DNA from 2 places in the Scopulibacillus cellulosilyticus genome. Region 1 is predicted to be linked to the other one. Evidence: a T-box and tRNA genes for the amino acid it is inferred to sense, from the RefSeq annotation. Region 1 holds a T-box; the other holds one or more tRNA genes.

Region 1 (10,554 bases):
TCTCAATTAACGAAACGATTTGGTTAAAGGACGGAGAAGCTGCCGAAGAGATTCTCTCAATGGCCTTGGAACCGGACATCACGATAGAAGAAAACAGAAGCTATGTTTCCATTAAAGGAGGATTAAGACTCACTGGCGAGTATAAGCCGGCAGAAGATAAAGGGTTGGCAAATCAGCCTGATCCGACTACCTTCCGAACAATTGATGAGATTACCGAGAGTGATTCCGGAACATCATTGATTGAACATCGTTTTCCTGTTGATATAACAATTCCATCCGAGCGAATTCATGATCTCGAAGATGTATTTGTTATGATTGAAACCTTTGATTATAGTATGCCTGAAAAAAATTGTATTCAGTTAGAAGCGGATATCTCTATAACAGGTCTGATCGAAGAAAATTCTTTTCCGGCTTACGGAGATGATAATAATAATGACAGTGAAAATGCCGTTAATCATCCGTATCTTGCCGATAAATCACTGGAATCAGAGCAAACAGATGATTTTCATCCGGACAGTAATGAAATACCTTTCCAACAAAGTTTTCAATTTGAGGCCTCAAGAGATGTTGACAATAAACCGGATCAACAAGAAAGCCCGCAAATAGAAATGAAGAAAAGGGAAGAAGATCACAAGAAACAATCAACATCTTTTAGAGAGGACAAGGACCAATTTTCACCTTTTAATCATTATTCTTTGTCCAATCAAGACTTTGGCGATCATGATGAGAAGTCCATTAATCAGATATCTCAGGATGATATCCTTCCATTGCGGCCAATTTTCCCTAATATAGATAAAATACCGGAACAAGATGAGGTTCAAACAAATACGGACTCACAATATCAATATAATTATAATCAAATGAAAAAGGATACTGACATAGAATGGGAGCATCAAGAAGCGCTTCGCCAAAATTATAATGAAACGTCCGACGATGAAAGCCTGGAACTTTATGACAATCAACACGGCGTCGAACAAGATCAAGTTAATAATGATAGAGATAACATTGATGAAGCTGCTCAGAAAGTTCAATACGAAAATTTTGATATATCAAATGAAGAAGATGAAACAACAGAATACAATGAGGATTTGTCCTATTCAAAACGGGAAAATGAAAGCAGCAGCTATAACGGAGAAGACCATGATTCGATAGAAGAAACTGAGGATGAATCAAATTATCAAGAAAATCAGAATCATGCCGAAAGCGATAAAGGCAGATTTGAAAAAAAGATTAAGGTCGTTCCTAAAGAAAACAAGAATGTAAACAAAAAAGAAAACAAAAAAGAGACGAAAGAGGAAAACAAAAAAGAAAACAAAGAAGTTGAAAAGCAAAATAAAAAATTAGAGAAGTCTGAAGAAAAAGCGGTTAAAAAGGAAAATAAGCAAAAATACAAGGAAAACAAAAAAGAGAAAAAGGAAATTGAAAATCAGGAAAATGTGAATAAGGAAGCAGAAAATGAAGAAAAAGGGTATGAGTCAGAAAACGAACCTAAGAAAAAAATGAGCAAACGTGAAGAAAATGCTTTATACCTGACAAGTATGCTGACTAACGAAAATGAACAATTTTCCAAAGTTAAAATGTGCATTGTACAAAGCGGTGATTCAATTGAATCTATCTCGGAGCGCTACCAAGTACCAGTGACGAGCATTTTAAGAAAAAACAATTTAGAGTCTGATTTTGTTGATGAAGGGCAAGTGTTATATATTCCGATTCCAAAAAAACGTTAATAAAACTGTTCAAAAATTGAGTCCTCGTATTTTGAATAAAAGATAAAAAATACAGAAGGGACCATATGTTATTATGGATATCCTCTCTTTAATTAAAACACATTATTATTTTGAAAACGCAGCATGGTCTCGTGAACATGAGCCAATCATTGAGACCGGCACCGAAAAGAAAAAAGTTTATTTTTGGCGGGATTTTAATACTCTGCAATGGCATATTAATTGGCGGCACAGGTTATATTGTGACGCCTTTTATGTTGACCGGATGCTGGTGACCGGATCCGGTCAGCTTTTTATTCCATTTGAATCAGGCGGGTTTTTAACATGTCATGATGTATTAGAAGAACGCGCTGACTTGGAAGGCAATGAAAAATCATGGGGACAATTTATCGGTACTGTGTTAAACAGAAGTATGGTGCCAGCAAAAGGTTATTCTCAATTATTAAGTCAAAATATAGAAAAGACATATCAAACATTTGAATATATGCATAGATGGCAACCGCAAATAAATAGTGCAGAGTATCAAATGATAAAGCGCTGTGTACCGACAGTCGGGGAACGGATTAGAAAAATGAAGTCTTTGCTGCGTCAAAACGAGTTAGAATATGTACCATACACGACGGCTTTTTTACCGGTTGAAAGAGGAAAATGGCTGTCCGGCAAACTATTTTGGGAGATTGGTCAGTCAACACCTGTTATAGGATACAGAACCTTTTCTGATTTTCTAAAGAAATGGTTAATGGCAACCAATGAAAAGAGTTTTTACAATTTAGTAGAAACTGTTGACAAGATTTCTCCCTTAAACCGTCATGCACATCAACTATTAGCAGATTTATATTTTCCGGATGAATGGCAAAGAATGGTTGATAACTTACGATTTGAACGTCAACAAATATTATTTGAACAGTTTAAAACAGAATGGGATGCAACGAGCCGGACAACAACTTTTTTTTATCAATTTCTTAAGGAACAGGGGTATGTTTTATGACAACGGCTGCCGAAGAAAATGAGCTTTCCCGTGTGTTATTTCATTATGATTTTACGCCGGCTCATATTGAGCAAAGGAATTCTATTATTAAAATAGAAACTTTTCGGGGGATTTTTGCTTTAAAAGGGACACCTATGTCCGCGTCAAAACAGCAGTCCTTTCTTGCTGCCCGCAACGCTTTAACCAGCCGTTCGTTGAGTGCTTTGCCTATTCTGCCAAATAAATATGGAGACCATTTTATCAATAGTGAAAGTCAATGCTATTATTTGATGCCTTGGATAAATGAGACAACAACTGATTTGCATGTTAAATATGAGCGGTTAATAGATGCCGCGGCTGCCTTGCATAGCGGGACCGTACAGACAGTCAGGAAAAATAAAGAAGAGACTGAGACATTTTATCAACAAATCATGGACAGATGGCAAAGAAGAAAAGAATTTTATGAACGTTTTGCCGACTTTGCTGAACACAGGATTTACCCTTCACCATTTGAACAATATTATTTGACAACCTTTGTACAATTAATGAGAGAACACGAGCAAATGAAAAATGTTCTTGACCAATGGTCTCAAGCTAATGCCGAGTCCGAAGAAGATCGCATTGTTTTATGTCACCGCCAACTTTTGCCGGAGCATCTCCTGATAGAAAATGAACAAAATTATTTAATAAGTCTCGAACACGTACAACCGGACCGACCGGCTTCGGATTTAGTTTTTTTATTAAAAAGGGCAAACAAGGATCTCCGGTTCGATGAAGAACAATGTCATCAAATGATACAGCGCTATCTATCCCAATTCCCTTTAAGCAGTCAAGAAAGGTTATTGTTAAGAGGCATGATTCATCAAACAAATGAGTTTCATCAAATTCTTGTTGATTACATTGAAAGGACTGATCGTACTGGTGATATCACTTTTGTTGAAAGATGGTCAAAGACCCTTTCCGTGTTTGAAGGGATATATCATTTGGATAAAGTTTTAGATCAAACCGAAGAACCGGGACAGTCTAAATCCACCCCTTAAGAAAACAAATATAACAACAAATAAGCAAAACGAGAATAATAACATCAATTCCCGTAGCAAAGAAAATGGTTCGTAATAATTGAAAGCAAATGAGCGGAAGAAGAATAACTTCAAAACCGTCTCTGATTTTTCTTAGCCAAGGCGGCATATTAAAGCGATTAAACATATGCTTATCCCCCTTTAAAGTATTCTTTATACAGTCTATGAAAAACGCCCATGCTTGTGACGTATAAATATGATTTTATAGGTTAAAATAAGAACATCTGTTGACGAATGAGCATATTTTTAATTAAAATAAGATTGTTAATATAAGTAGATGCTGAGACAGGGAAGAGTACATGATTGGAAGCTATAAGAGAGAGAAGTCATTAGCTGAGAGGCTTCTTTAGCGGAAGATATGGAAGTCGCCCTTGAGCTGCTTTTTTGAATAGCTTGAAATAGTGTTCAAATTGAACATCCGCTAAGTAGAAAAAGCCGGTTTTACACCGTTATCCAGTTAAGCGTGTATGGATTATTCCGTATAAATTAAGGTGGTACCGCGGAGCTTTCTTCGTCCTTTGTGAGAAGAAGGCTCTTTTTATTTTGTTCAAAAGATGAAGGAGGAAAAAAATGGAGCACACCAAACGTGAAATGGCCACAAAATATGATCCAAGCCAAACTGAAGAAAAATGGTATGATACTTGGAAAAAAAATAATTATTTTAAAGCAGGAATGGATACTTCAAAACCGCCATATTCCATCGTTATCCCGCCTCCAAATGTAACCGGAAAGCTGCACCTGGGGCATGCTTGGGATACGACGATGCAAGATTTATTAATTAGATTCAAACGCATGCAAGGTTATGATGCGCTTTACCTTCCGGGAATGGATCATGCCGGGATTGCGACTCAGGCAAAAGTTGAAGGTAAATTAAAGGAGCAAGGGACTTCAAGATATGAGCTTGGCCGCGAGAAATTTTTAGAAGTTGCATGGGAATGGAAAAAAGAATATGCAGAATTTATTCGAAAACAATGGGCAAAGCTTGGCCTTTCCCTGGATTATTCCCGCGAACGTTTCACTCTTGATGAAGGTTTGTCAAATGCCGTAAAAAAAGTCTTTGTTAATCTTTATGAAAAAGGGCTGATATACCGCGGTGAATACATTATAAACTGGGACCCGGCAACGAAAACAGCTTTATCCGATATTGAGGTTATTTATAAGGAGGTAGAAGGACATCTCTACCATTTAAAATACCCGCTTAGTGATGGTTCAGGGACAATTGAAATTGCGACAACAAGACCTGAAACGATGCTCGGCGATTCAGGAATTGCCGTTCACCCGGATGATGAACGCTATCAGGATATGATAGGAAAAACAGCTATCCTTCCTATCGTGGGCAGGGAAATTCCGATTGTAGCCGATGAATATGTAGATATGAGCTTTGGTTCCGGCGCGGTTAAAATTACTCCGGCTCATGATCCTAATGACTTTGAAATTGGCAACCGTCATCATCTTGAGCGCATCCTTGTCATGGATGAATCAGGAACGATGAATGAACAAGCCGGAAAGTACCAAGGTCTAGATCGCTTTGAATGCCGGAAACAAATTATTAAGGACTTAGAAGCTGACGGTGTCTTAGATCGGATTGAAGATCATCATCATTCGGTTGGTCATTCAGAACGAAGCGGCGCTGTTGTTGAACCATATTTGTCAACACAATGGTTTGTCAAAATGAAACCGCTCGCTGACGCATCGGTCGCCCTTCAGAAACAGAATGATAAAATTCGCTTTGTCCCGGAACGCTTTGAAAATACTTATTTGCATTGGATGGAAAATATCCGTGACTGGTGTATTTCAAGACAGCTTTGGTGGGGTCACAGGATTCCAGCCTGGTATCATAAAGAAACCGGCGAGGTATATGTTGGTATCAATGAACCTGAAAATCCTGAAGATTGGAAGCAGGATGAGGATGTTCTTGATACATGGTTCAGTTCAGCGCTATGGCCGTTTTCTACCATGGGTTGGCCAGATGAAGAAGATCCTGATTTCAAACGTTATTTCCCGACAAACACGCTTGTCACCGGATACGATATTATCTTCTTCTGGGTTGCCCGGATGATTTTCCAATCGATTGAGTTTACAGGCGGAAAGCCTTTTGATGATGTTTTATTACATGGGTTGGTCCGTGATGCCGAAGGCAGGAAAATGAGTAAATCGCTTGGCAATGGTATTGATCCAATGGATGTTATTGATAAATACGGCGCCGATGCCCTTCGTTATACACTGGCAACCGGGACAACGCCTGGACAAGATTTAAGGTTCCAATGGGAAAAGGTTGAAGCGAATTGGAACTTTGCCAATAAGATATGGAATGCATCACGCTTTACCATCATGAACCTTGGAGATTTTACTGCTGAGGATATCGATTTATCAGGTAAGAAAACTGTCAGTGATCAATGGATTTTGACAAGGCTGAATCAAACGATTGAAAAGGTTACAAATCTCTTTGAAGCCTATGACTTCGGAGAAGCCGGCCGTTACCTCTATTCATTTATTTGGGATGATTTCTGTGATTGGTATATTGAAATGGCTAAATTGCCGCTATATGGTGATGATGAGGAAGCGAAACAAACAACCAAGTCGGTTCTTACTTATGTTCTGGATAAAATTTTAAAGCTTTTACATCCGATTATGCCGTTTGTAACTGAAGAAATTTGGCAGCACTTACCTCATAAAGGAGAAACAATTCTTCTGTCTGATTGGCCAACGGTAAATGAAAAGTGGCATTCGGAATCGGCTGTACAAGAGATGACATTGCTGCAAAATATCATTCGTTCAATCCGCAATATTCGTGCCGAAATGAATGTGGCGCCAAGCAAACCCATTCATATTCAAATTAAGGCAGCGTCAGATATAGAAAAAGAAAGTCTTATTAATAATAAGGCATACCTGGAAAGATTTTGTAACCCTGAAACATTAGATATTCAAACAGAACTCGAAGCTCCTGAAAAATCAGTATCATCTATTGTGACGGGCGCAGAAATTTATTTGCCGCTTGAAGGCTTAATTAATATTGATGAAGAAATTAATCGTTTGAAAAAAGAACTTGAAAAGCTTAACTTTGAAGTTGAAAGAGTTCAAAAGAAACTAAGCAACCAAGGTTTTGTTAATAAAGCGCCAAAGAAAGTGGTTGACGAAGAAAAAGCAAAAGAAAAAGATTACCTGGAAAAACGCCAAAAAGTTGAAGAAAGAATCAAGGAGCTTCAAGGCTGAAGAAATCCTTAGTGTCAAGTTGCAAATAAGGGTGACGGACAATGTTCGTCATCCTTTCCAATGGAGGTTATTATGATGTTTAAAACAATAGAAGAAACGATGAACTGGATACATCAACTTCTTCCTCATGGTATTAAACCGGGTACGATGAGAATGGAGCGGGTCTTAGAGAGGCTTAACCATCCCGAAAGATCGCTTCGTACGATTCATGTTGGCGGGACGAATGGCAAAGGCTCAACAGTCAGTTTCCTAAGAAACATTTATCAAAAAGCGGGATTTGATGTCGGGACATTTACATCACCGTATATTACAAGCTTTAATGAACGGATTTCTGTCAATGGTGAAGGAATCAGTGATGAGGATTTAATTAAAGCGGCAAATATTATTTATCCTTACGTCAAAGAATTGGAAGGCACTGATCTTGGGACACCGACAGAATTTGAGGTTGTGACCTTAATTGGCATCGTTTATTTTGCGAAAATTAACTTTTGTGACCTGGTTATTTTCGAAGTTGGTCTTGGCGGAAGATTAGATTCAACAAACGTTATTGCGCCGTTAGTTTCAATTATTACAAATGTCGGCATGGATCATATGCAGTACCTTGGCAATTCCATTCAGGAAATTGCCCGCGAAAAAGCCGGAATTATAAAATCTGGTACAGCAGTTATTACTGCAAGTGATCATCCGGATGCTCTTAAAGTTATTCAAGAAACATCGGAAGAGAAGCATGCCAAACTATACGTTTTTGGACAGTCATTTCATATTACAGATCACGGCGGTGATGATGAAGAATGCTTTGATTTCTCATCCGTGTTCAGCCATTATTCGAACTTAACAACAAAAATGAAAGGGTTTCATCAGCTCATCAATGCAGCAACGGCATTAATGGCAGTTGATTATTTAAAAACATATTTTGCTTTGCATGTAGAAGAAGAACATGTGATTCAGGGTATTAAAGAAACGCATTGGCCGGGGCGTTTTGAAATTTTAACGGCAGATCCGCTAGTTATATTGGATGGCGCGCATAATCCTGAAGGTATGCATGCTTTAGCGGAAACGGTTGAACGTTATTATAAAGACCGGACGATTAAAGTCCTTTTTGCCTCATTAACAGATAAAAAAAATGAAGCGATGTTGGAGGAGGTTGAAAAGATAGCAGACGAGCTTACTTTCACATCATTCGACTTCCCAAGGGCAGCTAAAGCGGATGAATTATACGGTTATTCAAATCATCCGCATAAAATACAGGCCGATGACTGGCAACATGCATTAGCCGGCATGAAGCGTGATGCAGATGAAAATGATGTCATTCTTGTAACAGGATCTCTTTATTTTATTACCGAAGTTCGACAAAGCTTCAACCTGAATAAACATCAATGAGGCTTTACGATAGATAGGAAGCTGGAAATAATCCTGAATAAGCTGCGATGAGAAATGGCCTTTACTTCTTGAATAGTTCAACGGCGCAGGCACACACTCATTCCTGCATTTAAATTCACCAATCGACAAGTTAGGATCGCCTTTTATCCTAACTTGTTTTTAAATTAAAAAACTATTCCAAAGTTGATGAAATTTTAGTAAAATATGTTTAAATCTTAAAAGGATGTGAGGTTTATAGTTATTTACTTTTATATTTTTATTGTCGGGTTAATTCTTGGTTCCTTTTATAATGTTGTTGGTATCCGGGTAAGCCGGGGCCAATCCATTGCATTCCCGTCGTCACATTGTCCAAATTGCCGCCGGAAAATCCCCATTCATGAAATGATTCCATTTATTTCTTACCTTTTTTTACTCGGAAAATGCCGCGGCTGCGGTATCCGCATTTCTTTAATATATCCAATCGTTGAAATCTCCTGTGCTTTATTGTTTGTTTTTACCTTCATTATTGAACCTTCACTTTCCTCAATTATTATGGGATGGCTCTTAATCTCCCTTCTGCTTATCATTTTTGTTTCGGACATAACAGATATGATCATACCTGATAAGGTTCTTATCGTATTTTTTATTCTTTTTATCTTCTATAGAATTATTTTCCCAATCTCTCCATGGTGGCAATCTGCCGCTGGAAGTATCGCCGGTTTTTTTATTCTTTTTTCTATTAATTATATTAACAGGGGGAGCATCGGCGGAGGAGATATTAAGCTTTTTACCGTGCTGGGATATTTATTAGGTCTGGAGACTGTGTTATTAGCATTGTTTTTATCAGCATTTTTTGGTGCGGTCATCGGCGGGGGAGGACAATTGACAGGATGGTTGAAGAAGGGACAGCCTATACCGTTTGGTCCGTTTATTTCACTTGGGACGCTTATGGCATTCTTCTTTGGGGAGCAAATGATGCGCTGGTACGTATCTTTGGTTTCGTAGTGTAAAAAAATGACGAAAAGAAATTAGGACAGGACGACAAAAGTCTTGTCTTTTTTTTGACGATGTATGCTATTCTTCGATATACACGTAATATTCTGGGAAGGAGTGGTTGCTATTGGTCAAAAAAAAGACTGATCCAGACATTATTGTTAAATTTAACGGCAAGGAACATTCCCTCGAAGAAATAACTAAGGCGGAAACTGCGGCCGCTGATTCTGATAAAAGTCTTAATTGGCGTCAAGTATTTCCCAATGAAGAAAAGGAAACGCTTAAATCTGATAAAATAGAAGAGCAATCTGCTGTCACCCATGAAAGCTTGGTATCAAAATTAAAGAAAAAGAAAAGTAAGACTAAAAGTGAAAATGACCATATACCAATCTTCCTGTTAATAAAACATATTTGGATACCTCTGCTTGCGGCAATAATCGTAGGTATGGGCTTGGGATTCACTCTCCTTTTAGCTTTTTCGGGACATGGAAAAAATCATGCAGTCTCAACTGTTTCAAACACGGAAACTGCCAGTCAACCGGGCCAATCACTGAAGCAAAATGCTTCTGCACTCCCCGCTAAAGATCTCAGCCTTCATTTATATGTTATCCAAGCAGGTGTATTTTCAAATAAAAGCCAAGCAGATGCACTGGTTAATGGCTTTCACGAGCAAGGTGTGCCGGGAGTAGTTGAAAAGGACGGCAATAATTATGTATTTATTGGCGCTCAAACAAATCAATCGGATGTTAACCGTATGAAAAATTATTTCAAGGATCAAAGCATTAGTGTTTATACAAAAGATTGGACCGCAAAAAGCAAGCAGAAGACAGTTAAACGAAATGCCTATAACTTTATGAAATTAGGCAATGATTTATTAGTATCAATGATTCCCGTAAGCGGACAAATGATTCTCAATGAAGGCGGTTCAATCAATAATAAAGATATGAATAAAATAAAGGCAATGGAAAGTGAGTTAAAAAAGGCGGAAAATGAAGCTGAAGGCGTGTTTACGAAGAAAGATCAGGATAAACTTCACTCGTTTTCCAACCAAATTTCTAAAAGTGTCCAATACTTAGATAAGCATAAGGATAAACTTGATAAAAAGACAGGAAGTTACCTGCAGCAGCATTTGCTTAATGCTATGCTGCTCTATAAAGAGCTGTTATCATAAAACTCGCCGCGGTGAGTTTTTTTGTTTTGCCTTGTCATAAAAAATAAA
Region 2 (10,554 bases), on a different contig from region 1:
TGACGAGTTGAAGGGCTGAAAGCATACCGTCACCTGTTGTAATGTGGTCAAGGAAAATAATATGGCCTGATTGCTCACCGCCTAAAGAAAAGCCGCCTTTTCTCATCTCTTCCATAACATAGCGGTCGCCAACAGAAGTTTGTTCTGTTTTGATACCCGCTTCCTCTAAGGCTTTGTACAGTCCTATATTACTCATGACTGTCGTAACCAGCGTGTCATGGTGCAGCCTGCCTTCACTTTTTAAATACTTTGCACAAATGTACATAATTTGATCGCCGTCTACGATATTCCCGTTCTCATCAACAGCGATAAGGCGGTCGCCGTCTCCATCAAAAGCCAGCCCAATATCAGCGCCCTTTTCTTTAACAAGCTCGACTAAGGCTTCAGGATGCGTTGAACCGACGCCTTCGTTAATATTTGTCCCATTTGGAGATGTGCCCATTGTTGAGATATCTGCTTCCAAATCTGCAAAAAGATGCGGTGCTAGGGAATAGGTAGCACCGTTTGCGCAATCTAATGCTATGTGGATACCTGCAAAATCTTCTACGTGAACCGTTTGTTTTAAGAACTGAAGATACTTTTGCCCGCCCTCAAAGTAGGCGCTTTGTGAGCCGATATCTGCGCCAACAGGACGCGGCAGGTTATCTTCATCCTTATCTAATAATTGTTCAATTTCTGCTTCTTGTTCGTCGCTCAGTTTAAATCCATCCGCCCCAAAAAACTTAATACCATTGTCAGCAACCGGATTATGTGATGCGGAAATCATGACACCCGCCTGTGCCCCCATCACTTTAGTTAAATAGGCTACTCCTGGAGTAGAAATAACACCAAGCTTCATTACTTCTACACCAATGGATAGCAATCCCGCGATTAATGCACTTTCTAACATATATCCCGAAATGCGTGTATCATGACCGACAAGAACTTTTGGGCGGTCCGCTTCCTCAGTTAATACATAGCCGCCGTAACGGCCCAATTTAAAAGCAAGCTCCGGTGTCAGTTCAGTATTGGCTACACCTCTTACACCGTCAGTTCCAAAGTATTTTCCCATTTCTTTATCGCTCCTTATCTTCGCCTTCGTTGTTTGTCTGAGTCGATGCTTTTTCAACAGCAGAGTCACTATCGTTAATTTTTTGTTGTTTTAATTTATTCCTCTTGTACGGAATGCCCTTTTGAATATCACCCGGGGCTTATATTAGCAGGAACCGGGTGTGGACCCTCGCCTAACTGCTTATTTACAGTAAGAAATATCTTTATCAGATTTCCGCTTTTAACCCGGAACTTCTTATTGACATTTAAGGCCAAAAGAATTCTGTTTGGAATCCCTGCCATTAGAGCTAATTTGTGTTATCATTCTGCCCGTCATCTTTGGTTGTGTTATCTTTCGAATCATCCGAGTGTCCTGTTGATGTTGAACCTGAACCTGATGTAGTCTGATGGCCATTGTCATTTTGATTATTATTTTTACTATCGTTATCATTATTATTGTCATTATTGCTTGGGGTGTTCTCATTTGAAGAACCCGTTTGATTTTGGTCATTATTTGCCGACGTGTCACCATCTTTGGAAGATTGACCATTATCATCATTTTGCCCGTCATCTTTGGATGTGTTATCTTTCGAATCATTCGAGCTTCCATTTGACGTTGTACCTGATGTTGCCTTGTCTTTATCACTTTGACTATTATCTTTACTGTCATTACTGCTATTATTGTTATTATCACTTGGGGTGCTATCATTTGAAGAACCCGTTTGATTTTGGTCATTATTTGCTGACGTGCCACTGTCATTGGAAGATTGGTCATTATTATTATCTGATGTTGTTTGATTGTTATCTTTAGTTTCTTGGCCATTACTTTTTTTCGATGAACCTGAAGCTGTTACCTTAACTTTTACTTTGATTGTGCCTGGATCAACCTTTTTCACTCCATTCGGTGTTGGTACGTCTAAATGAAATGTTTTATCACCAGTTATTTTATCCAGGGGTAAAACAACGCCATCTATAGAATCAATCGTATCTAACACATCTTTGCTTCCATATATTGTTACTGTTTGGGGGTCAACTTGTATTGAATCAATACTGACCCCATCCGGCAGTTGACCCTGTTCACTGATATGAATCGGAACCTTTTTAGCATCGCCGCCTATGATCGGTACTTTTACATAGGTTTTTGATGGGCTGATATTCACATTAAGCAGATTGCCGCTGCTGTCATAAGCATGAAGTGTCGCTTGTTGCCTAACGGTGCTGCTTGCCCCGCTGACATCCACAACCCCCTTAACAAACGCTACGGAATCAACCGCTTTTTTGCTGCCGGTTACTTTAACCGTGTCTGTGCTTGCTTCAGGCACGCCCACATTATAACCGCTTTGAACCTTGTCTTTATTTGCTACATCTATGCTGACAGGGAGTGTTTTTGACGTTTTATCTTGAACTTCTACATTAACATTTGACGGCACGGGGGTCACTTTAATGCCCGATGGAAAGCCGTCTGTTTGAACTGTAGCCGAATAACGTCCAGGTCCCTTGCCGTTAAGATTTATATATACCTTGCGATTACTTAATAATTTAGCTTTTAAAATAAGGTCGCTCGGCCCCTTCATCTCTACCTTAACGGTACTTGGCGCCCCTGTAACGACATAATTATCTTGGTCATATATGACCTCTAACGGCTCGGTCACGGCGGCAGTCTGGCTTGACTTGCCAATAATCCTTGTAGCCTGGCCGCCCGCCGATTGATCATTCGATGAGACAACGGTATATAACATTAACGCAATCAGAAATGAAAGTATTCTTATAAACCATTTGCTTTTAAATAATTTATCCATGATGCTTACCTCTCCAATTCCAGCGTAAAGAGCTGCTAGTTCTTGAGGTATATATTAATTCCTGTTCTAACAATTCTTTCAGGTTGTCTTCAGAGATATCACGTTTCAACTCACCGTTTTTCGTTACCGAAATACCGCCCGTTTCCTCTGAAACAACAACGGTAATACTATCGGTAACTTCACTGACACCCATCGCAGCCCTGTGCCGTGTACCTAGTTCTTTTGAAATAAAAGGACTTTCAGATAACGGCAAGTAACATGCCGCAGCTGTTATTTCATTCCCCTTTATAATAACCGCCCCATCATGCAAAGGGGTATTTGGAATGAAAATATTAATTAAGAGCTGTGAAGACAAATGAGCATTCATTGGTATGCCCGTTTCTATATATTCATTTAACCCTGTTTCCCGTTCAATAGACATCAAGGCGCCAATCCGCCGCTTGGCCATGTAAGAGGTTGCTTTAACAATGCCTTCAATTGTTTGCTTTTGTTTTTCATCCTTAGGCGCTTGACGAGAAAATAACCGGCCCCGCCCTAACTGTTCTAACGCTCTTCGCAATTCAGGCTGAAAAATAATGATAATCGCAAACAATCCGTACGTAATAGCGATATTTGATAACCATTCTAATGTTTTTAAGCCAAAGAAACTGCTTAAAAACCATATAGCAATGATAACCATAATACCTTTTAATAACTGTACGGCCTTTGTTCCTCTAATGACCATGATGATATTATAAATCACGAAAGTCACTAACAAGATATCAATTATTTCACTCAAATAATCTAAAATATTTATATGAATCCATGAAAACATGGCACTTTTCCTCCATATCAGATGCATATATGCCGCAAACTCAATTATAGCATAATATAAAATTTACATGTTCATACATTTCTTTTTAAAGAAAACATGCAGATTGGGAGTATGGCGGCGATTAGGCCTGGCACTTAAGAGCAAGTCTGACTGATTTACTCTTTTCGCAGTCCCGCTTCGTATAGTTCATTTCTGATATTAAGAATTATTCAATGACTGTATTAAGATTATGTGGGTATGAGTGGATCTTAGGCCCGTTCCCTAAAAAGGACTGCCTAAACGGGCAGCCATTTTAATATAAATAGACGTGTGAAAAAATCTTTAATATAATACCATGCCCATTCCATGATCTGATTGACCTTTTCAATTTTACCGGTGACATGACCGGCTGAAGCAAGGAGAGAATGACTGTTTATTAAAACAACATTCCCTTTAACCTTACCCTCTATTTTGGCCTTACCGTTTTGTACAATTAAATCCCCCTTTATAACCTCATCCTTTGGAACAACGACTGTGTGCCCATGATATTCAACACGCCCCTTTCCTTTAACCATAGCTTGAAACGGCGTTTGTTCCCATAGCGAAAAAACATAACCAAGCATTAAGAAGATAAAAATGGCCGCTGCAGTCATAACCGGGTGGCGTTTCATCCAACGTTTATATTTGTATTCCCTATTGGGTGCAGCAATGCAGCTTAAAACGGATGCAGTGAAATGTTCAGGGGGATGTTGTTGATCCAATTGTTTAATAAGATCCACCGATTTAACTAACTGATGATAATGCTGTTTACAATTATCACAAGCTTGTATATGAGCTTTTAGCTTCTCCTGTTCCCAGGTTGCAGCCTCTTTATCAAGAACAGCATCTATAAGCTGTTTCATCTCTAATGAACAAGCCATGATCTCACCTCTTTAAAAAAAGTGACGTAATCGTTTCCTTAGCGCTTCCCGTCCCCGATGCACTCTTGTTTTAACTGTAGTCTCCGGAATATCCAGAATTTCGCTGATTTCCTTTAGACTTAAATCCTGTAAATATTTTAAAACAATAACCGAACGATATTTCGGGGGCAATTGACTTATTTCATATTGAATGGTTTCCTGCATTTCATTTTCTAATAAATGTTCCTCGGGAAGCCGCTCACAAGAGGCAATATGCATATACATATTAAACCCATTGGTGCCGGGAATTTCCGCATCAAGATAATCACTTGGTTTTTTCTTTCGTAAATAATCTATAGATAAATTGGTTGCAATCCTATAAAGCCACGTCGAGAATTTCCTGTTCGTTTCATAGCGCTCAATATTTGTATAGGCTCTCAGGAAAGTTTCTTGGGCCAAATCTTCTGCTTCTTGCGGTAAACCCACCATTCGATAACATATATTATAAACCTGGTTTTTATAAAGATTAACAAGCTCGCTAAACGCGGCTTGATCACCTTTTTTTACTTTTTTAATTAAACGTTTAATCTTCGGGTCCATATTCAGCCTCATTTCTGAGTAATTATATATACGAAGATAGAAACATGAGGTTCCAGCTTAATTTTAGCAAACAATTGGTATTTAATGGCGGTTTTAATAAATAAATTTACAAACCCCCTTTAGTATAAATAACATTTTCATACAAACCAATCAGTTTATAAAGTAATACGCCAAGTTTATTATGAATAAAATCTTTTATGACGTTAGGCTTTTATGATTTAAGGGTAAGAAATAAGCAGCAAAAAATTTCATCAAAATGGAAGTGATTGATTAAAATGGATTAAAATAAGGGGGAACAAGAAATGGATAAAGATTATTCAATGGGCTTGTATGGTTTTGGGGCTTTTAGTGTTTTTATGTGGATTGTCTTTTTAGCCATTTATATTTTACAAGCAACAGCAATGTTCAAAATGTACCAAAAGGCAAACATTAAACATGCTTGGCTGGCCTATATCCCAATCGCGCAGCTGTGGCCATTTTTTTGGGCAATTAAAAAAAGCGCTTGGAATATTCTTTGGTTTTTGCTGCCTATTGCAGGCATCGTAATAGGTGTTATCATTTTAGCTGTATGGCAAGATACTCCTGCCTTTGTGATCTATAGATCTATATCATTTTGGTTCTTATATCTTCGATTATTCCAACTGTACTGTATATTATCTGGATGGTACGACTATTCAAAGCTTATAACATGAGTCCTCTTTGGTTGTTGGGGTTAATTGGCTGCATTATTCCGATTGTTAACTTCCTTGTCGGCATCGGTTTTGTTGTCCTTTATTGTTACATGGGCTTCAGTTCAAAAGTTCAGTACAACCCGGATTTTGACGCCAGAAAAATATAAAACCAAACGAAATATAACATTCGTTTTTTCCTTTCCAATTTAAACTTCAGTTTTTGATATCTCCTGAAAACTTGGCTGGTGCCAAGCCTTAATGCGAAGGCAGCCGCCTAGTAATCCAGAGCATAAGTCTCACTAACCAACTGTTTTCCCAGTCTCGCTGTCGCACTTATACTTTGATCCTATAGTGAAGTTAAACTTTCTGAAATTGCAAAAAGGATGTTTCTATTTTTATAAAAAAGGGAAGACTATGTTTAAGTTTATGTTTCGGAGGATATTTTGTCATGACCAGGTTTGAATTAATGGCCGAAATTGAAAAAACCCGCAGCCATCTTTTAATAGCTGCAAATACACAAACATTGTCGTCCAAAAATGTCCTGACACTTAGTACAAAACTTGATAAACTCATTAATCAATACCAAAAAACACAACATCTGGACATTTAATAAGCCAACCGCTTTAAATGATAATAGCGGTTGGCTTATTTATATGGGATAACTTTGTTAGAGAAGCTTTTCTCCAAATAATGAGCCCGCTAACGCAACAGCAGCTTCGGCTGTTTTATTTTTTTCATCTATTATTGGATTCACTTCTACAAATTCTGCAGATGTAATAATATCAGCTTCTGACAGCATTTCCATGGCTAAATGGCTTTCACGGTATGAAATGCCTCCTAACACAGGAGTTCCAACGCCAGGAGCATCACTTGGATCCAGTCCATCCAGATCCAAACTAAGGTGAACACCATCTGTCCGGTCCTTTAAATAATTGATGGCATCGTTCATAACCGCAGTCATTCCTAATCTATCTATTTCATGCATCGTAAAGACACGAATATTCTTCTCACGAATCAGTTCCTTTTCGCCTTTGTCCAAAGAACGCGCGCCTATAATAACAACATTTTCAGGCTTAACCTTAGACTGATAGCCGCCGATACTTGTCAGTGAAGCGTGTCCCAACCCTAAGCTTGCTGCAAGGGGCATACCATGAATATTTCCGGAGGGTGAAATTTCTGCTGTATTCAAATCACCATGAGCATCATACCAAATAACGCCTAAGTTTTTATGCGGTTTAGCGACACCGGCCAATGTTCCGATCGCTATACTGTGATCACCGCCTAAAACGAGCGGGAAACGATCTTTTTCAATGATGTCACTAACCGCGTGATATAGTCTCTCGTTCGTTTCGGTAACCGCTTTCAAATTTTTCAACAATAAATGATCTTGTTCCTTTTTATCAGGACGGCTGATTTCAATATCACCGTAATCTTCTACATCATAGCCAATAGCCTCCAGCCTTTTGACTAACCCGGCATATTTTATTGCACTTGGGCCCATATCTACGCCTCTTCTTGATTGTCCTAGATCCATTGGTGCGCCAATTATTGATATTTGCTTTTTCATCTATTACAGCCTCCTTTGACTACACTTCTATTTTATACATAAGTGGTTGAGACTACAAATGTTAAAAATAGAAAATTATTTGTTTACTTTAATTAAAAAAATGCACCATCTCATTTCTTCATTTAATTAATATCCATTTATTTTAAATAAATGATGAAATTGAAGTTTTCAACATCAAAAAACAAAAAACCTTAAACTGATTAAAGTCTAAGGTCAAAGGGATTTGTATTTGAGTTTGGTGGAGCCTAGCGGGATCGAACCGCTGACCTCCTGCGTGCAAAGCAGGCGCTCTCCCAGCTGAGCTAAGGCCCCATTATAATGGAGCGGAAGACGGGATTCGAACCCGCGACCCCCACCTTGGCAAGGTGATGTTCTACCACTGAACTACTTCCGCGTTATTTATATTTAATGCGGGTGAAGGGACTTGAACCCCCACGTCCGTAAAGGACACTAGACCCTGAATCTAGCGCGTCTGCCATTCCGCCACACCCGCGTTCTGGATGTTGGACATTAGAAGTTTGAAGTTGGATTCTTTTGAATCTCATCAAAGCAAAAGCAGTTATTCTAACGTCTTACTTCTAACCTCTAACTTCTAGAATGATGAGCCATGGAGGATTCGAACCTCCGACCCTCTGATTAAAAGTCAGATGCTCTACCGACTGAGCTAATGGCTCAAAGTGGTGGAGGGAGAAGGATTCGAACCTTCGAACCCGTAGGGAGCGGATTTACAGTCCGCCGCGTTTGGCCTCTTCGCTATCCCTCCATGCCATATTCATAACTTGTTAAATAAAAAATGCCGGCCAGAGGACTTGAACCCCCAACCTACTGATTACAAGTCAGTTGCTCTACCAATTGAGCTAGGCCGGCATAATGGTGGAGGATACAGGGCTCGAACCTGTGACCCCCTGCTTGTAAGGCAGATGCTCTCCCAGCTGAGCTAATCCTCCAATATGTATGTTGGTGACCCGTACGGGATTCGAACCCGTGTTACCGCCGTGAAAGGGCGGTGTCTTAACCACTTGACCAACGGGCCAATGTTTTTCTTCTTCAATCGACATTTATTATTATATCTAGACAATCATCATTTGTAAAGAGGAATATAAAAACTTTTATTTTCTGAATACTTAACAGTAATTGTACATAAACTGACCTTTTATTTTTCCTTTTTATCGTCCTTTGATTGTTTACTTTTAAGCCATTTTTCAATTGGTGTAGGAAACAAACGAAGATACTGTACAGTAATTACTGCGGGAAGTATATAGCCTATTGCTGCTTCTAAAATAGCAACACCCCTGGACCATCCAAATGGGGTTATATCACCATATCCAACCGATAACAATGTAATTGCACTAAAATATAAAGTTCTTGTACCTTTATCAACCCAATAAGGCATATCGGTTATCGCTGTATGATGCTCAACAATTTGTCCAAGGTTAAGAACATCTAATATTAAATAAATGACTGTAAAGGTTCCGATAATATTTACACATAATATGAATAAAGCCAGCGAATTATAAATTAATCCATGTCTGTTCATAGCTCAAACCCCTTTGTACATGCTATGCAACAGGTCACAGAAATATTTAATAAAGAGGATTTAGCTGGGTGTTAAGTCTCAAAGAAATACAACTTTCTGGTTGAAAGGCACCTGCTTGAATCATCTTCTATACAGCTTTGCGGCGAATTTTGATTCACACCTTTAAATATTCTTTGCATAGAAGCAGTTTTTAATACTTCGGCCTCATCTTGGCAGCCGCTCTTAAACAACATCTACGTTACCAGGATAGTATGAAAACAGAGGCCTTAGAAAAAGGCCTCTGTAACCTGTGAAAATGTTGGAGCAAAGCTCCTGATTGTTCAGCCAAGTTAACGGTTTGGGAAAAGTTCCCTTTGACGCCACATTTGACCCATGCGGTTTCTTACCGCATTTGTCATTCTATTATTTGGCTTCATCATTTGATAAGCAACAGCGCCAATTCCAACCGAAGCAATTAACGGCATCCAATTTGTTCTTTGATCCAACGCTATCACCACTTTTTTAATATTGTTCACTTGTTTGCGAACAATATTATATTTAGCCAAATGTGTTCTTTTCATGTTAGTTAATCGTTACCATCAAACATAATAAAGATGATCAGAGCTATTATCGCTTACATTACAACATTTTTCCCGAAAACAACTTTTCTAAATCCTTTAGTCATTTAAAAATTATATCTTGATGGGATGCCATCATACAAACTTAATAAAACCCATCCCAAATTTATAATTGTCATATAAGCCTTTTAGAGCATTTCACCTGTATAGAAAGAGCTCGTTAGTTGATCAAAGTCATAACCTTTCAGTTCTTCCAACCTAATATTGGCGTGTGCACCTTCATGCACCATAAGATTACTGTTTTCACCAACATGTATTAAAATTACAGGCTTGCCAACAGCAAAAGCGTAACCAAATTCCCATGCCGTTCCGCTGTCTGAATAGTTGCCATGATAAATACCTACAACTGCTTCAGCCCACTTAATGTATTTAATATCCTTCATAAATGTTTCAATTGACCATTGACGTGAACCCACTTCAACTTGTTTATCTATTGGATTTCGGAACGGTGAAAATACTTGCAGACCTTTTTCCTCTAAAATCTCTTCAACCTGCTCTAAATATGTAATCTCTTTTTTATTAAAAAATGGACTGGCTAAATAAACCCTTTTCATTCATTAACCTCCTTAATTCCCCAATTATATAAAAAAGGAGTTGAAAAAACAAAACGGAGAATAAGAACAAAACAAACACTTTTAATTATTTAACTGTAATAATTAAAAGCATTAAAAAAACCCCTTTATCAAGGGATTTTCGTCATCTGTTATAAAGCTTCCAACCGGACTTGAACCGATGACCCCTTCCTTACCATGGAAGTGCTCTACCGACTGAGCTATGGAAGCAATGGCTCCACAGGCAGGATTCGAACCTGCGACCGATCGGTTAACAGCCGATTGCTCTACCACTGAGCTACTGTGGAACAATATTAATAATTAATTCTGATATTTATCATTATAAAAAGTTTGCCTGGCAGCGTCCTACTCTCACAGGGGGAAGCCCCCAATTACCATCGGCGCTGAAGAGCTTAACGACCGTGTTCGGGATGGGAACGGGTGTGACCTCTTCGCCATTGCTACCAAGCCAACTACTTGAATCTGCTTCT

Evidence for each region. The T-box of region 1 lies ahead of ACFQRG_RS09425 (valine--tRNA ligase). A T-box ahead of a tRNA ligase gene usually reads a tRNA of that ligase, here a tRNA-Val.
Region 2: it encodes a tRNA-Val, which carries the amino acid that the T-box ahead of ACFQRG_RS09425 (valine--tRNA ligase) is inferred to sense. The anticodon was not compared.

Annotation. Positions count from the first base shown of each region.
Region 1 covers NZ_JBHTCO010000011.1:432-10,985, forward strand. The annotation lists gene ACFQRG_RS09405 (LysM peptidoglycan-binding domain-containing protein) at 1-1,727, shown strand, start outside; gene ACFQRG_RS09410 (hypothetical protein) at 1,801-2,712, shown strand; gene ACFQRG_RS09415 (hypothetical protein) at 2,709-3,731, shown strand; gene ACFQRG_RS09420 (hypothetical protein) at 3,715-3,897, opposite strand; T-box leader at 4,044-4,292, shown strand; gene ACFQRG_RS09425 (valine--tRNA ligase) at 4,341-6,983, shown strand; gene ACFQRG_RS09430 (bifunctional folylpolyglutamate synthase/dihydrofolate synthase) at 7,059-8,363, shown strand; gene ACFQRG_RS09435 (prepilin peptidase) at 8,589-9,347, shown strand; gene ACFQRG_RS09440 (SPOR domain-containing protein) at 9,463-10,506, shown strand.
Region 2 covers NZ_JBHTCO010000034.1:239-10,792, reverse strand. The annotation lists gene glmM (phosphoglucosamine mutase) at 1-1,051, opposite strand, end outside; gene ACFQRG_RS16905 (CdaR family protein) at 1,338-2,828, opposite strand; gene cdaA (diadenylate cyclase CdaA) at 2,821-3,642, opposite strand; gene ACFQRG_RS16895 (anti-sigma factor) at 3,918-4,541, opposite strand; gene sigW (RNA polymerase sigma factor SigW) at 4,554-5,120, opposite strand; gene ACFQRG_RS16885 (hypothetical protein) at 5,423-5,812, shown strand; gene ACFQRG_RS16880 (hypothetical protein) at 5,824-5,958, shown strand; gene ACFQRG_RS16875 (aspartyl-phosphate phosphatase Spo0E family protein) at 6,240-6,401, shown strand; gene rocF (arginase) at 6,459-7,358, opposite strand; tRNA gene ACFQRG_RS16865 (tRNA-Ala) at 7,595-7,670, opposite strand; tRNA gene ACFQRG_RS16860 (tRNA-Gly) at 7,678-7,752, opposite strand; tRNA gene ACFQRG_RS16855 (tRNA-Leu) at 7,768-7,851, opposite strand; tRNA gene ACFQRG_RS16850 (tRNA-Lys) at 7,960-8,032, opposite strand; tRNA gene ACFQRG_RS16845 (tRNA-Tyr) at 8,037-8,121, opposite strand; tRNA gene ACFQRG_RS16840 (tRNA-Thr) at 8,153-8,225, opposite strand; tRNA gene ACFQRG_RS16835 (tRNA-Val) at 8,230-8,305, opposite strand; tRNA gene ACFQRG_RS16830 (tRNA-Glu) at 8,317-8,391, opposite strand; gene ACFQRG_RS16825 (ion channel) at 8,512-8,895, opposite strand; gene ACFQRG_RS16820 (hypothetical protein) at 9,225-9,455, opposite strand; gene ACFQRG_RS16815 (nucleoside 2-deoxyribosyltransferase) at 9,641-10,066, opposite strand; tRNA gene ACFQRG_RS16810 (tRNA-Thr) at 10,222-10,294, opposite strand; tRNA gene ACFQRG_RS16805 (tRNA-Asn) at 10,297-10,371, opposite strand; rRNA gene rrf (5S ribosomal RNA) at 10,417-10,532, opposite strand.